Regions from separate parts of the Neobacillus sp. 114 genome, predicted to be linked through region 2. Evidence: a T-box and tRNA genes for the amino acid it is inferred to sense, from the RefSeq annotation. Region 2 holds a T-box; the other regions hold tRNA genes.
What was found. The T-box of region 2 lies ahead of proS (proline--tRNA ligase). A T-box ahead of a tRNA ligase gene usually reads a tRNA of that ligase, here a tRNA-Pro.

Region 1: it has a tRNA-Pro gene. The T-box ahead of proS (proline--tRNA ligase) is inferred to sense a tRNA for this amino acid. The anticodon was not compared.
Region 3: it has a tRNA-Pro gene. The T-box ahead of proS (proline--tRNA ligase) is inferred to sense a tRNA for this amino acid. The anticodon was not compared.

Annotation. Positions count from the first base shown of each region.
Region 1 is NZ_CP126144.1:3,295,776-3,299,963, reverse strand. It holds rRNA gene QNN06_RS16135 (23S ribosomal RNA) at 1-1,306, shown strand, start outside; rRNA gene rrf (5S ribosomal RNA) at 1,394-1,510, shown strand; tRNA gene QNN06_RS16125 (tRNA-Ser) at 1,631-1,721, shown strand; tRNA gene QNN06_RS16120 (tRNA-Glu) at 1,740-1,814, shown strand; tRNA gene QNN06_RS16115 (tRNA-Val) at 1,820-1,895, shown strand; tRNA gene QNN06_RS16110 (tRNA-Thr) at 1,901-1,976, shown strand; tRNA gene QNN06_RS16105 (tRNA-Leu) at 1,998-2,082, shown strand; tRNA gene QNN06_RS16100 (tRNA-Gly) at 2,090-2,164, shown strand; tRNA gene QNN06_RS16095 (tRNA-Arg) at 2,187-2,263, shown strand; tRNA gene QNN06_RS16090 (tRNA-Pro) at 2,279-2,355, shown strand; tRNA gene QNN06_RS16085 (tRNA-Ala) at 2,374-2,449, shown strand; tRNA gene QNN06_RS16080 (tRNA-Met) at 2,466-2,542, shown strand; tRNA gene QNN06_RS16075 (tRNA-Ser) at 2,550-2,642, shown strand; tRNA gene QNN06_RS16070 (tRNA-Met) at 2,762-2,835, shown strand; tRNA gene QNN06_RS16065 (tRNA-Asp) at 2,839-2,915, shown strand; tRNA gene QNN06_RS16060 (tRNA-His) at 2,946-3,021, shown strand; tRNA gene QNN06_RS16055 (tRNA-Gly) at 3,028-3,101, shown strand; tRNA gene QNN06_RS16050 (tRNA-Gln) at 3,106-3,180, shown strand; tRNA gene QNN06_RS16045 (tRNA-Gly) at 3,185-3,259, shown strand; tRNA gene QNN06_RS16040 (tRNA-Cys) at 3,268-3,341, shown strand; tRNA gene QNN06_RS16035 (tRNA-Leu) at 3,348-3,429, shown strand; rRNA gene rrf (5S ribosomal RNA) at 3,450-3,566, shown strand; gene QNN06_RS16025 (FadR/GntR family transcriptional regulator) at 4,134-4,188, shown strand, end outside.
Region 2 is NZ_CP126144.1:2,598,988-2,603,175, reverse strand. It holds gene QNN06_RS12790 (YdcF family protein) at 1-393, shown strand, start outside; gene QNN06_RS12785 (GNAT family N-acetyltransferase) at 413-973, opposite strand; gene QNN06_RS12780 (hypothetical protein) at 1,113-1,238, opposite strand; gene proS (proline--tRNA ligase) at 1,266-2,696, opposite strand; T-box leader at 2,791-3,006, opposite strand; gene QNN06_RS12770 (hypothetical protein) at 3,177-3,314, shown strand; gene QNN06_RS12765 (hypothetical protein) at 3,417-3,617, shown strand; gene QNN06_RS12760 (MarR family winged helix-turn-helix transcriptional regulator) at 3,749-4,188, shown strand, end outside.
Region 3 is NZ_CP126144.1:5,235,176-5,239,363, forward strand. It holds gene glgB (1,4-alpha-glucan branching protein GlgB) at 1-285, opposite strand, end outside; tRNA gene QNN06_RS25690 (tRNA-Glu) at 690-761, opposite strand; tRNA gene QNN06_RS25695 (tRNA-Ser) at 765-855, opposite strand; tRNA gene QNN06_RS25700 (tRNA-Asn) at 859-933, opposite strand; tRNA gene QNN06_RS25705 (tRNA-Ile) at 943-1,019, opposite strand; tRNA gene QNN06_RS25710 (tRNA-Gly) at 1,024-1,097, opposite strand; tRNA gene QNN06_RS25715 (tRNA-His) at 1,105-1,180, opposite strand; tRNA gene QNN06_RS25720 (tRNA-Phe) at 1,205-1,277, opposite strand; tRNA gene QNN06_RS25725 (tRNA-Asp) at 1,315-1,391, opposite strand; tRNA gene QNN06_RS25730 (tRNA-Met) at 1,395-1,468, opposite strand; tRNA gene QNN06_RS25735 (tRNA-Ser) at 1,638-1,730, opposite strand; tRNA gene QNN06_RS25740 (tRNA-Ile) at 1,748-1,824, opposite strand; tRNA gene QNN06_RS25745 (tRNA-Met) at 1,850-1,926, opposite strand; tRNA gene QNN06_RS25750 (tRNA-Ala) at 1,948-2,023, opposite strand; tRNA gene QNN06_RS25755 (tRNA-Pro) at 2,040-2,116, opposite strand; tRNA gene QNN06_RS25760 (tRNA-Arg) at 2,132-2,208, opposite strand; tRNA gene QNN06_RS25765 (tRNA-Leu) at 2,223-2,311, opposite strand; tRNA gene QNN06_RS25770 (tRNA-Gly) at 2,317-2,391, opposite strand; tRNA gene QNN06_RS25775 (tRNA-Leu) at 2,402-2,486, opposite strand; tRNA gene QNN06_RS25780 (tRNA-Lys) at 2,497-2,572, opposite strand; tRNA gene QNN06_RS25785 (tRNA-Thr) at 2,677-2,752, opposite strand; tRNA gene QNN06_RS25790 (tRNA-Val) at 2,762-2,837, opposite strand; rRNA gene rrf (5S ribosomal RNA) at 2,847-2,963, opposite strand; rRNA gene QNN06_RS25800 (23S ribosomal RNA) at 3,099-4,188, opposite strand, start outside.

The DNA of each region.
Region 1 (4,188 bases), 700 kb from region 2:
TAGCGAGATAAAAGGTGCCCGTACCGCAAACCGACACAGGTAGGCGAGGAGAGAATCCTAAGGTGAGCGAGAGAACTCTCGTTAAGGAACTCGGCAAAATGACCCCGTAACTTCGGGAGAAGGGGTGCTTTTTGGGGTGAATAGCCCCGAAGAGCCGCAGTGAATAGGCCCAGGCGACTGTTTAGCAAAAACACAGGTCTCTGCAAAGCCGCAAGGCGAAGTATAGGGGCTGACGCCTGCCCGGTGCTGGAAGGTTAAGAGGAGGGGTTAGCTGCTAAGCGAAGCTCTGAATCGAAGCCCCAGTAAACGGCGGCCGTAACTATAACGGTCCTAAGGTAGCGAAATTCCTTGTCGGGTAAGTTCCGACCCGCACGAAAGGCGTAACGATCTGGGCACTGTCTCAACGAGAGACTCGGTGAAATTATAGTACCTGTGAAGATGCAGGTTACCCGCGACAGGACGGAAAGACCCCATGGAGCTTTACTGTAGCCTGATATTGAATTTTGGTACAGCTTGTACAGGATAGGTAGGAGCCTGAGAAGCCGGAGCGCCAGCTTCGGTGGAGGCGTCGGTGGGATACTACCCTGGCTGTATTGAAATTCTAACCCGCACCCCTTATCGGGGTGGGAGACAGTGTCAGGTGGGCAGTTTGACTGGGGCGGTCGCCTCCTAAAATGTAACGGAGGCGCCCAAAGGTTCCCTCAGAATGGTTGGAAATCATTCGCAGAGTGTAAAGGCACAAGGGAGCTTGACTGCGAGACCTACAAGTCGAGCAGGGACGAAAGTCGGGCTTAGTGATCCGGTGGTTCCGCATGGAAGGGCCATCGCTCAACGGATAAAAGCTACCCTGGGGATAACAGGCTTATCTCCCCCAAGAGTCCACATCGACGGGGAGGTTTGGCACCTCGATGTCGGCTCATCGCATCCTGGGGCTGTAGTCGGTCCCAAGGGTTGGGCTGTTCGCCCATTAAAGCGGTACGCGAGCTGGGTTCAGAACGTCGTGAGACAGTTCGGTCCCTATCCGTCGTGGGCGCAGGAAATTTGAGAGGAGCTGTCCTTAGTACGAGAGGACCGGGATGGACGCACCGCTGGTGTACCAGTTGTCTTGCCAAAGGCATCGCTGGGTAGCTATGTGCGGACGGGATAAGTGCTGAAAGCATCTAAGCATGAAGCCCCCCTCGAGATGAGATTTCCCATAGCGTCAAGCTAGTAAGATCCCTGAAAGATGATCAGGTTGATAGGTCAGAGGTGGAAGCGCGGTGACGTGTGGAGCTGACTGATACTAATCGATCGAGGACTTAACCAAGTCATTATTAAGTAAGGCGCACTCGTTTTTACTATACTTCTTCTGCATTATCTAGTTTTGAGGGAATGAAACCTATAATTCAATAGGTCCGGTAGTAATGGCGAGAAGGTCACACCCGTTCCCATCCCGAACACGGAAGTTAAGCTTCTCAGCGCCGATGGTAGTTGGGGCGAAAGCCCCTGTGAGAGTAGGACGCCGCCGGGCTAAGACAGAAATTTTACTTTCTGTCTTTTTTCTTCCCCTAAAATGAATTTGGAAGAAATTGTTCGTTGATATAAAAGTATAGATGTGCGAAAATATTCACTGTCGCTTCTTTCATATTATGGAGAGCTGTCCGAGTGGCCGAAGGAGCACGATTGGAAATCGTGTATACGTTAACCGCGTATCAAGGGTTCAAATCCCTTGCTCTCCGCCATAATAAAATTTTTAAAATGGCCCCTTGGTCAAGCGGTTAAGACACCGCCCTTTCACGGCGGTAACACGGGTTCGAATCCCGTAGGGGTCACCAAAAATGGAGGATTAGCTCAGCTGGGAGAGCATCTGCCTTACAAGCAGAGGGTCGGCGGTTCGATCCCGTCATCCTCCACCATAAATGCCGGCTTAGCTCAATTGGTAGAGCAACTGACTTGTAATCAGTAGGTTGAGGGTTCAAGTCCTTTAGCCGGCACCACTTCAAATAATTACTTCTTTTGCGGGTGTGGCGGAATTGGCAGACGCACCAGACTTAGGATCTGGCGCCTTCGGGCGTGGGGGTTCGACTCCCTTCACCCGCACCATTTATTTGCGGAAGTAGTTCAGTGGTAGAACATCACCTTGCCAAGGTGGGGGTCGCGGGTTCGAATCCCGTCTTCCGCTCCAATTTTTCAATAAAACTAATAATGCGCCCGTAGCTCAATTGGATAGAGCGTCTGACTACGGATCAGAAGGTTATGGGTTCGACTCCTGTCGGGCGCGCCATCAAATTTCATTCACCGGGAAGTAGCTCAGCTTGGTAGAGCACTTGGTTTGGGACCAAGGGGTCGCAGGTTCGAATCCTGTCTTCCCGACCATTTTTTCAAAAAAATTATGGGGCCTTAGCTCAGCTGGGAGAGCGCTTGCATGGCATGCAAGAGGTCAGCGGTTCGATCCCGCTAGGCTCCACCATAGAAATCATATATTTGGCGGTGTAGCTCAGCTGGCTAGAGCGTACGGTTCATACCCGTAAGGTCGGGGGTTCGATCCCCTCCGCCGCTACCAATTATTCGGAGGAATACCCAAGTCCGGCTGAAGGGATCGGTCTTGAAAACCGACAGGCGGGTTAAACCGCGCGGGGGTTCGAATCCCTCTTCCTCCGCCATAAGACTGTTATTTATTTTAGAGTGTATCAATTGATCTCTTTCTTGAATATACTTTTGAAGATTAATACAGTCAGGCGTTAGCTTTTAGCATGGCGTAAACTTAATACTTTCTTATTATCGCGGGGTGGAGCAGTTCGGTAGCTCGTCGGGCTCATAACCCGAAGGTCGCAGGTTCAAATCCTGCCCCCGCAATTCGGTCTGGTAGTTCAGTTGGTTAGAATGCCTGCCTGTCACGCAGGAGGTCGCGGGTTCGAGTCCCGTCCAGACCGCCACCAATTAAATTTTTTATAAAAATCAATATGGCGGTTGTGGCGAAGTGGTTAACGCATCGGATTGTGGTTCCGACATTCGTGGGTTCGATTCCCATCAGCCGCCCCATCTAATGCGGGTGTAGTTTAGTGGTAAAACCACAGCCTTCCAAGCTGTTGTTGTGGGTTCGATTCCCATCACCCGCTCCATTATTGGGCTATAGCCAAGCGGTAAGGCAACGGACTTTGACTCCGTCATTCGTAGGTTCAAATCCTGCTAGCCCAGCCAATATGCGGAAGTAGTTCAGTGGTAGAACACCACCTTGCCAAGGTGGGGGTCGCGGGTTCGAATCCCGTCTTCCGCTCCAAACAATATGGCGGCATAGCCAAGTGGTAAGGCACAGGTCTGCAACACCTTTACCACCGGTTCGAATCCGGTTGTCGCCTCCATATCATGCCGGTGTGGCGGAATTGGCAGACGCGCACGACTCAAAATCGTGTTCCGCAAGGAGTGTCGGTTCGACCCCGACCACCGGTATTATACTTAAATAAAATATGTCCGGTAGCAATGGCGAGAAGGTCACACCCGTTCCCATCCTGAACACGGAAGTTAAGCTTCTCAGCGCCGATGGTAGTTGGGGCAAAAGCCCCTGTGAGAGTAGGACGCCGCCGGGCAAACAAAAAGACAACTGAAATGGTTGTCTTTTTTTGTGAAGTAAAGCTTAAAGGTTGAAATTTTGATGCAGTAATATCGTCGAAGATCACTTAGAAATACTCTCTACCAAGGTTTCCTAAAAAGTCTGAAGTACTTGATGTGCAGTCTTCGGACAAAATCGAGTGAAAAAGAGGTGGAAGCGTCCGAACCTGTGTAACCTTCGGACAAAATCGCTTTAAAAAGGGGTGGAAGCGTCCGAACCTGTGTACCCTTCGGACAAAATCGTTTTAAAAAGAAGTGGAAGTGTCCGAACTTGACAACCTTCGGACAAAATTGTCTGAAAAAAGTCCGGAAGTGTCCGAATCTGGGGCACCTTCGGACAAATTCGCTTAAAAAAGAATCGGAAGCGTCCGAACCTTCTTAGTCTTGAGCCGTTTCCGCCCATCATTTGAGGCAAAAGAACCGTCCCCATGCATCAATAAATATTTTATTCTGAAAATTCATTGAACTTTTTTGTTAAAAGTGTTTTAATAAAAGTAATCTAAACTTATCAGATATGTGATATCTGAAAGGAAGGGGGGAGATGTTTGCAAATTCAAAAGATCTCGACTAAGAAAGTGTCCGATTCTGTTGCTGAGCAAA
Region 2 (4,188 bases):
TTAAAGAAAAACACGAGCACAATAGCCATTGCTTCAGGAGGGCAAGGTCCCGGAGAGGATATATCTGAAGCTGAATGTATTAAAAGAGAACTGCAGAAACTTGGGATTAACGAATCTCGGATTGTTTTAGAACCTAAATCAACTGATACATATGAAAATATACATTTTTCAAAAAAACTCATTCCGATATCTGCTAAAGATGGTGTTGTGGTAACGAATGACTTTCATCTCTATCGTGCCTTGTCACTTGCCTCTGACGCCGACCTTAAGGTACAAGGGCTTCCAGCGGGAACACCGTTGATTGCTGTCCCAAAATCATATATTCGTGAATATTTGGCGATTACAAAATATTATTTAGTTACGTCCCTAGCTAATTTAAAAACTCGACTTTAGGTCGAGTTTTTTTGTTACTTTATTTTATTTTTGCAAAAACACATGTATCTCTTGGTTCATTTCCAACAACAGAAATACTATCATTTTTTAAAATGCCTTCCAGGTCAAATCCCAAACGTTCTGGAATGGCCCGGCTTTTCACATTTTTAGAATCGCAGCGGATTTCTACCCGCTTGGCTTTCAATTCCTGAAAAGCATAATTGGTAATACCCTCAACCGCTTCCGTTATGTAGCCCTTTCCGCTATGCCGTGTATCAATCCAGTAGCCAATTTCAAATTTGGGAACATCCCAGTTGATTCTATGCAATCCGGAAGATGCAATAAATTCACCGGTTTCTTTATGAAATATATGCAATCTTAGATCTTCTCTAGTGAGAAACTTCGCATGCGCTTCACGCATGTTGGCCTCTACCTCTTCTGGCGTTTGATTGCGGTGGGCCCAAGGCATCCACTGCTTCAGATCGGTCAAGGAAACCTGCATTGCCTCATAAACCGCTTTTCCGTCACCCGGCATCGGCTTACGAATAACTAATCTTTCTGTGTAAAATTCTTCTGGGAAATCTATTAAGATAGGTTTCAATTTTGTGCACCTCCTATTATGTTAAGTTCGATATAAAATGTAAAATTCCTTTTTGCCCGGTTAAGTGACACTGCAAATTTGGCGATTCGCTGTTATATTTGAAAATCCGCTGATATCTTATAGAGATTCGCTGATAAATTTATGAATTCGCTGATAAAATTAAAAATCCGCTGATATCCCGAAAAAATCCGCTGATATCCTCCCTAATGTCATCGAGAGACTGGTTAAAAGGCAGCAAAACTGCATAAAGAAGGGCTCCTCCCATCGAAAGAGCCCCTCAAAAAGGTAATTTTTAATATGCTTTTGCCCAGTAAACCATCTGATCTGCGTCTTTCCCGCAGCAAACGCATTTATCAGATACTTTTTCCTGTTCAAATGGGATACAACGTGATGTAGCGCCAGTATCTTCTTTGATTTTTTCTTCGCAGGCTAACTCGCCGCACCACATTGCTTTGATAAAGCCTGGCTTTGCTTCCAAGGATTCCTTTAATTCAGCAAGTGTAGTGGCAACCGATGTTCTTTCTTCACGATGCTTCAACGCTTTGTTGTACAGGTTCGACTGAATCTCCTCAAGCAGCGCTACAAGCTTCTCTTCTAATTGATCCATTGAAACGACGATTTTTTCCAAAGTGTCCCGGCGTACCAAAACTACCTGCTTGTTTTCGATATCCTTTGGACCAACTTCCAAGCGGACCGGAATACCTTTCATTTCATACTCATTGAACTTCCAGCCTGGCTTTTTGTCGCTGGCATCGATATCGACGCGTGCCACTTTGCCAAGTGAATTTTTCAATTCATACGCAAAATCAAGCACGCCTTCTTTATGCTGGGCGATTGGGACAATCATCACTTGAGTTGGTGCTGCTTTTGGCGGAATCACCAAACCGCGGTCGTCGCCGTGAACCATAATTAAGGCACCGATAACACGAGTTGTAAAGCCCCATGATGTTTGATGAACATATTGAAGCTTTCCTTCTTTGTCAGTGTATTGGATGCCAAATGCTTCAGCAAAACCTGTGCCAAAGTGATGGGAAGTTCCTGACTGAAGCGCTTTTCCATCATGCATCAAGCTTTCAACAGTGAAGGTGGCTTTTGCACCGGCAAACTTTTCTTTTTCAGTTTTTTGCCCTTTTACAACTGGAATAGCTAGGATCCCTTCAAGAACCTCAGCATAGACATTCAACATTTTGATCGTTTCTTCCATTGCATCTTCATCTGTTGCATGGGCTGTGTGGCCCTCCTGCCATAAGAACTCCAATGTTCTTAAGAATGGGCGGGTTGTTTTCTCCCACCGGACAACGTTAGCCCATTGGTTATATAGTTTTGGTAAATCACGATAAGAATGGATGATATTTTTATAATGCTCGCAGAATAAAACCTCTGAAGTTGGGCGGACCACCAGTCTTTCAGCAAGTTCTTCAGAACCCCCGTGTGTTACCCAAGCAACTTCAGGAGCAAACCCTTCTACGTGGTCCTTCTCCTTCTGCAGCAGGCTTTCAGGAATAAATAATGGCATATACACATTTTCATGCCCGGTTTCTTTAATGCGGCGGTCCAGTTCATTTTTGATATTATCCCACAGGGCGAATCCGTATGGGCGGATAATCATTGAACCGCGGACGCTTGAATAATCGATTAAATCTGCTTTTGTAACAACATCTGTATACCACTGCGCGAAGTCCTCATCCATCGCAGTAATATCTTTTACAAATTCCTTAGCCATTTTGACACCTCATCATTTTCTGAAAAATATTTCCCGCTCCAGCGTCTGTTTTAGACGCATTTAGCTTTTTGCATATAAAAAGGCCCTGATCCTAAAAAGGGACCAAGGCCTGGCGGTACCACCCTAAATTCATAAAGCAAATGCTTTAAACTCTTTGCATGATAACGGATTTGATCCGCATGTATCTTCAATTCATCCGATACAGAACTCGGAGGCAGGTTCAAATGACCGTCTTAAGAAACCTCGCACCAATGGTTTCCTCTCTTGGTAAGACCTTTTTCATTTTACTAATCCCCGTCATTGTTTCAATCTATATTTTTGAAAAAATTATATATTTCCCTTAGCTAAAAGTCAATTCCTTTATAGGAATATTTTTCATTAGTATTAACCATTATTGCCTTTTTAAAATTTTTAATACCACTTTAATCGACGTTCCGAATCGGTTAAAATGCTATTAATAGCTAAATTGGGGTGATTTGCATGAAAAAGGAAAAAAAAGATGAACTTGAGCTCGATGAGGAAGAAAAAGAAACATTGCTTGAATACATGAGAATGCAAAATGAAGCCCTGAAACGTATTTTTAAAAATGCCGTTGAAAAAGAAAAAAATGAAGGATAATCCCTCAATTTGTTTCATAAACCTCTTTGTTAAAATCTAGCATTATTTCCCCCGCCCTGAATATGATTAATAGAGAAATGATAGATTTTAGGGGGCATGCGAGTGGTAAAGAAAGAGCCGGAAATAAAAAGTGGTCCTAGTACAACAAACAATAAAAGTGATATTAAGGTGAATAACCAATTCAGTTTAACAATTAACTTTGGCGATTCATTAAATGTGCTGGCATTGATAGCCGGTATATATCTAATCAAAAGAATCACGAAAAAGAAAAAACTACAAAAGCATATGGAGCAATGGCCTTGATTGTTATAAAATCAAGGTCTTTTTTTGCTGATTGTTCCTAATTGACACAATATTTACTTTGTTATATAGTTTAACAGGTGAATAGTTCAATAGATTAACTATTTTCCAAAAAGTAATGGGGTGAAAGCAAAATGGATAACAACACAATCCAGGATTTAATTGACCGCTATGTTAACATTTCCTTTCAGGTACATAAAAAAGCGGAAGCCTTAATTAAAAATCAACTTGGGAACGAATTGACCAATGACCAGCACTACATCTTAAGGTATATCCACCAGACTGGAGAATGTACGTCAACGGAATTGGCTGAAGTTTTTCAGGTAAATAAAAGTGCAATAACAGCCATCATAAATCGAATGACAGATAGAGGATTGATACAACGAACTAGGGATGAAAAAGATCGCAGAGTGGTTTATTTAACACCTACACAAGAAGGCGTCGAACTGTTTCAAAGTGCCCAGGAAAAAGTCCATCAATTGGTTGAATCTATCATTACCCAGTTCGATGAAACCGAAATCACAACTTTTATAAACACGTATGAAAAATTAGCACAAATTTTAGACAACAAGAA
Region 3 (4,188 bases), 2.6 Mb from region 2:
GATTTCATATTTATAATTGCAGCCATCTAAATTTTGCTTGATGACAATAATCCATACACCCTCACCATTTACTTTTTGTAATTCATATCCATCACCATTCCAGTGATTAAAATCCCCCACTAGCCTTACTTGGAGGGCATTCGGAGCCCAAACGCAAAATCGTGTATAAGTCTCTGCGGAATCCTTAAAGATATGAGCGCCAAAAAGCTGATGACTTTGAAAAAGATTTCCCTCGTGAAATAAGTGAAGCTGGTAATCAGTCGGAAAAAATGTATTCACTGCCATGGCTCTCCTCATCCTCACCTGAAAATATGTATTTCAAAAACCAATTATAAGTGCAAATAACAAATAATCCTTGTAAAACTTTTTTATCTTTTCTGACAGCAAGCGGGGAATGATTCTAAAAAATCTGTTTTTTTGACACAAATCTTCGTAATACGACAAAAAATCATTCAATTTTCGACATGATTCTATTAAGTTTTTTTGTAATTTTATTGTGAAAATAGTTTGAAAAGTTATTCAATTTTTGAAATGTTAGATACCAACATTTACGGAGAATAGGAGATTTGCAAGCGATTTCAACACTTTATTGCATTGCAGGAATAGCAAAAAGGTTATATTAATATAATGATTTGCATGTTCAAAAACAACAAAAAAGCTGATGACTATATGTCATCAGCTTTTTTGTATGACCCCTACGGGATTCGAACCCGTGTTACCGCCGTGAAAGGGCGGTGTCTTAACCGCTTGACCAAGGGGCCAAATGGCAGAGAAGAAGGGATTCGAACCCTCGCGCCGCTTACGCGACCTACTCCCTTAGCAGGGGAGCCCCTTGAGCCACTTGGGTACTTCTCTATTTGGCTCCGCAGGTAGGACTCGAACCTACGACCGATCGGTTAACAGCCGATAGCTCTACCACTGAGCTACTGCGGAATAATACTATGGTGGGCCTAAATGGACTTGAACCATCGACCTCACGCTTATCAGGCGTGCGCTCTAACCAGCTGAGCTATAGGCCCATAATGGAGCGGGTGATGGGAATCGAACCCACAACAACAGCTTGGAAGGCTGTGGTTTTACCACTAAACTACACCCGCATTATAATGGGGCGGCTGATGGGAATCGAACCCACGAATGTCGGAACCACAATCCGATGCGTTAACCACTTCGCCACAACCGCCGTGATGTTTTTTAAAATGAAAGGTGGCTCAGGACGGAATCGAACCGCCGACACAAGGATTTTCAGTCCTTTGCTCTACCGACTGAGCTACTGAGCCATTATTAAATCATTTTTTCTATTGAGCCAAAGATAAATGGCGGTCTGGACGGGACTCGAACCCGCGACCTCCTGCGTGACAGGCAGGCATTCTAACCAACTGAACTACCAGACCGGATTGCGGGGGCAGGATTTGAACCTGCGACCTTCGGGTTATGAGCCCGACGAGCTACCGGACTGCTCCACCCCGCGATAATAAGAAGTATTAAATTTACGTCATGCTAAAAGCTAACGTAGGACTGTATCAATCTCAGAAAGCTTATTCAAACAGCAGCTCGATTGATACAACTCGCAGATTATTCATCGAAGCAACGCTCGTTGCTCCACCCCGCGATAATAAGAAATATAAAATTGAACTTTATGGCGGAGGAAGAGGGATTCGAACCCCCGCGCGGTTTAACCCGCCTGTCGGTTTTCAAGACCGATCCCTTCAGCCAAACTTGGGTATTCCTCCATAAAATATGAAACTAATGGTGGACCTTGTAGGACTCGAACCTACGACCGGACGGTTATGAGCCGTCTGCTCTAACCAGCTGAGCTAAAGGTCCAAGTTAAGGTTCTCAAAAGATAATTTGGTAGCGGCGGAGGGGATCGAACCCCCGACCTTACGGGTATGAACCGTACGCTCTAGCCAGCTGAGCTACACCGCCAAATTACATATTTAAATCTAATGGTGGAGCCTAGCGGGATCGAACCGCTGACCTCCTGCGTGCAAAGCAGGCGCTCTCCCAGCTGAGCTAAGGCCCCATGATTTTAGTGAGAATGGTCGGGAAAACAGGATTCGAACCTGCGACCCCTTGGTCCCAAACCAAGTGCTCTACCAAGCTGAGCTATTTCCCGTACTATTAAATTTAATGGCGCGCCCGACAGGAGTCGAACCCATAACCTTCTGATCCGTAGTCAGACGCTCTATCCAATTGAGCTACGGGCGCATCTTAATTTTAAATGGTGCCGAGGACCGGAATCGAACCGGTACGGTAGTCACCTACCGCAGGATTTTAAGTCCTGTGCGTCTGCCAGTTCCGCCACCCCGGCAATTTTGGAGCGGAAGACGGGATTCGAACCCGCGACCCCCACCTTGGCAAGGTGGTGTTCTACCACTGAACTACTTCCGCAATATTTAAATGGTGCGGGTGAAGGGAGTCGAACCCCCACGCCTTGCGGCGCCAGATCCTAAGTCTGGTGCGTCTGCCAATTCCGCCACACCCGCATAATTATAATGGTGAGCCATGAAGGACTCGAACCTTCGACCCTCTGATTAAAAGTCAGATGCTCTACCGACTGAGCTAATGGCTCGAAATAATAAAGTCTATCCAAAGACAACTTAGTTATTTCTGCTTAAAATCCCTTCGGGATTTCTCGCATGCTTCCGCTGATGTAACTCAAGGAAGTAAGAAGCATGGTGCCGGCTAAAGGACTTGAACCCTCAACCTACTGATTACAAGTCAGTTGCTCTACCAATTGAGCTAAGCCGGCATATTAATATGGTGGAGGATGACGGGATCGAACCGCCGACCCTCTGCTTGTAAGGCAGATGCTCTCCCAGCTGAGCTAATCCTCCAATTTAACAGCCTGGCAACGTCCTACTCTCACAGGGGCTTTCGCCCCAACTACCATCGGCGCTGAGAAGCTTAACTTCCGTGTTCGGGATGGGAACGGGTGTGACCTTCTCGCCATTACTACCAGACCATTTATCAGACACTATTTTATTATAATGTCTATTTCATATTTTGCAAGAGGAAATTTAAACTTTTTCATTCCCTCAAAACTAGATAATGCAGAAGAAGTTTAGTAAAAACGAGTTCACCTTACTTAATATGACTTGGTTAAGTCCTCGATCGATTAGTATCAGTCAGCTCCACACGTCACCGCGCTTCCACCTCTGACCTATCAACCTGATCATCTTTCAGGGATCTTACTAGCTTGACGCTATGGGAAATCTCATCTCGAGGGGGGCTTCATGCTTAGATGCTTTCAGCACTTATCCCGTCCACACATAGCTACCCAGCGATGCCTTTGGCAAGACAACTGGTACACCAGCGGTGCGTCCATCCCGGTCCTCTCGTACTAAGGACAGCTCCTCTCAAATTTCCTGCGCCCACGACGGATAGGGACCGAACTGTCTCACGACGTTCTGAACCCAGCTCGCGTACCGCTTTAATGGGCGAACAGCCCAACCCTTGGGACCGACTACAGCCCCAGGATGCGATGAGCCGACATCGAGGTGCCAAACCTCCCCGTCGATGTGGACTCTTGGGGGAGATAAGCCTGTTATCCCCAGGGTAGCTTTTATCCGTTGAGCGATGGCCCTTCCATGCGGAACCACCGGATCACTAAGCCCGACTTTCGTCCCTGCTCGACTTGTAGGTCTCGCAGTCAAGCTCCCTTGTGCCTTTACACTCTGCGAATGATTTCCAACCATTCTGAGGGAACCTTTGGGCGCCTCCGTTACATTTTAGGAGGCGACCGCCCCAGTCAAACTGCCCACCTGACACTGTCTCCCACCCCGATGAGGGGTGCGGGTTAGAATTTCAATACAGCCAGGGTAGTATCCCACCGACGCCTCCACCGAAGCTGGCGCTCCGGCTTCTCAGGCTCCTACCTATCCTGTACAAGCTGTACCAAAATTCAATATCAGGCTACAGTAAAGCTCCATGGGGTCTTTCCGTCCTGTCGCGGGTAACCTGCATCTTCACAGGTACTATAATTTCACCGAGTCTCTCGTTGAGACAGTGCCCAGATCGTTACGCCTTTCGTGCGGGTCGGAACTTACCCGACAAGGAATTTCGCTACCTTAGGACCGTTATAGTTACGGCCGCCGTTTACTGGGGCTTCGATTCAGAGCTTCGCTTGCGCTAACCCCTCCTCTTAACCTTCCAGCACCGGGCAGGCGTCAGCCCCTATACTTCGCC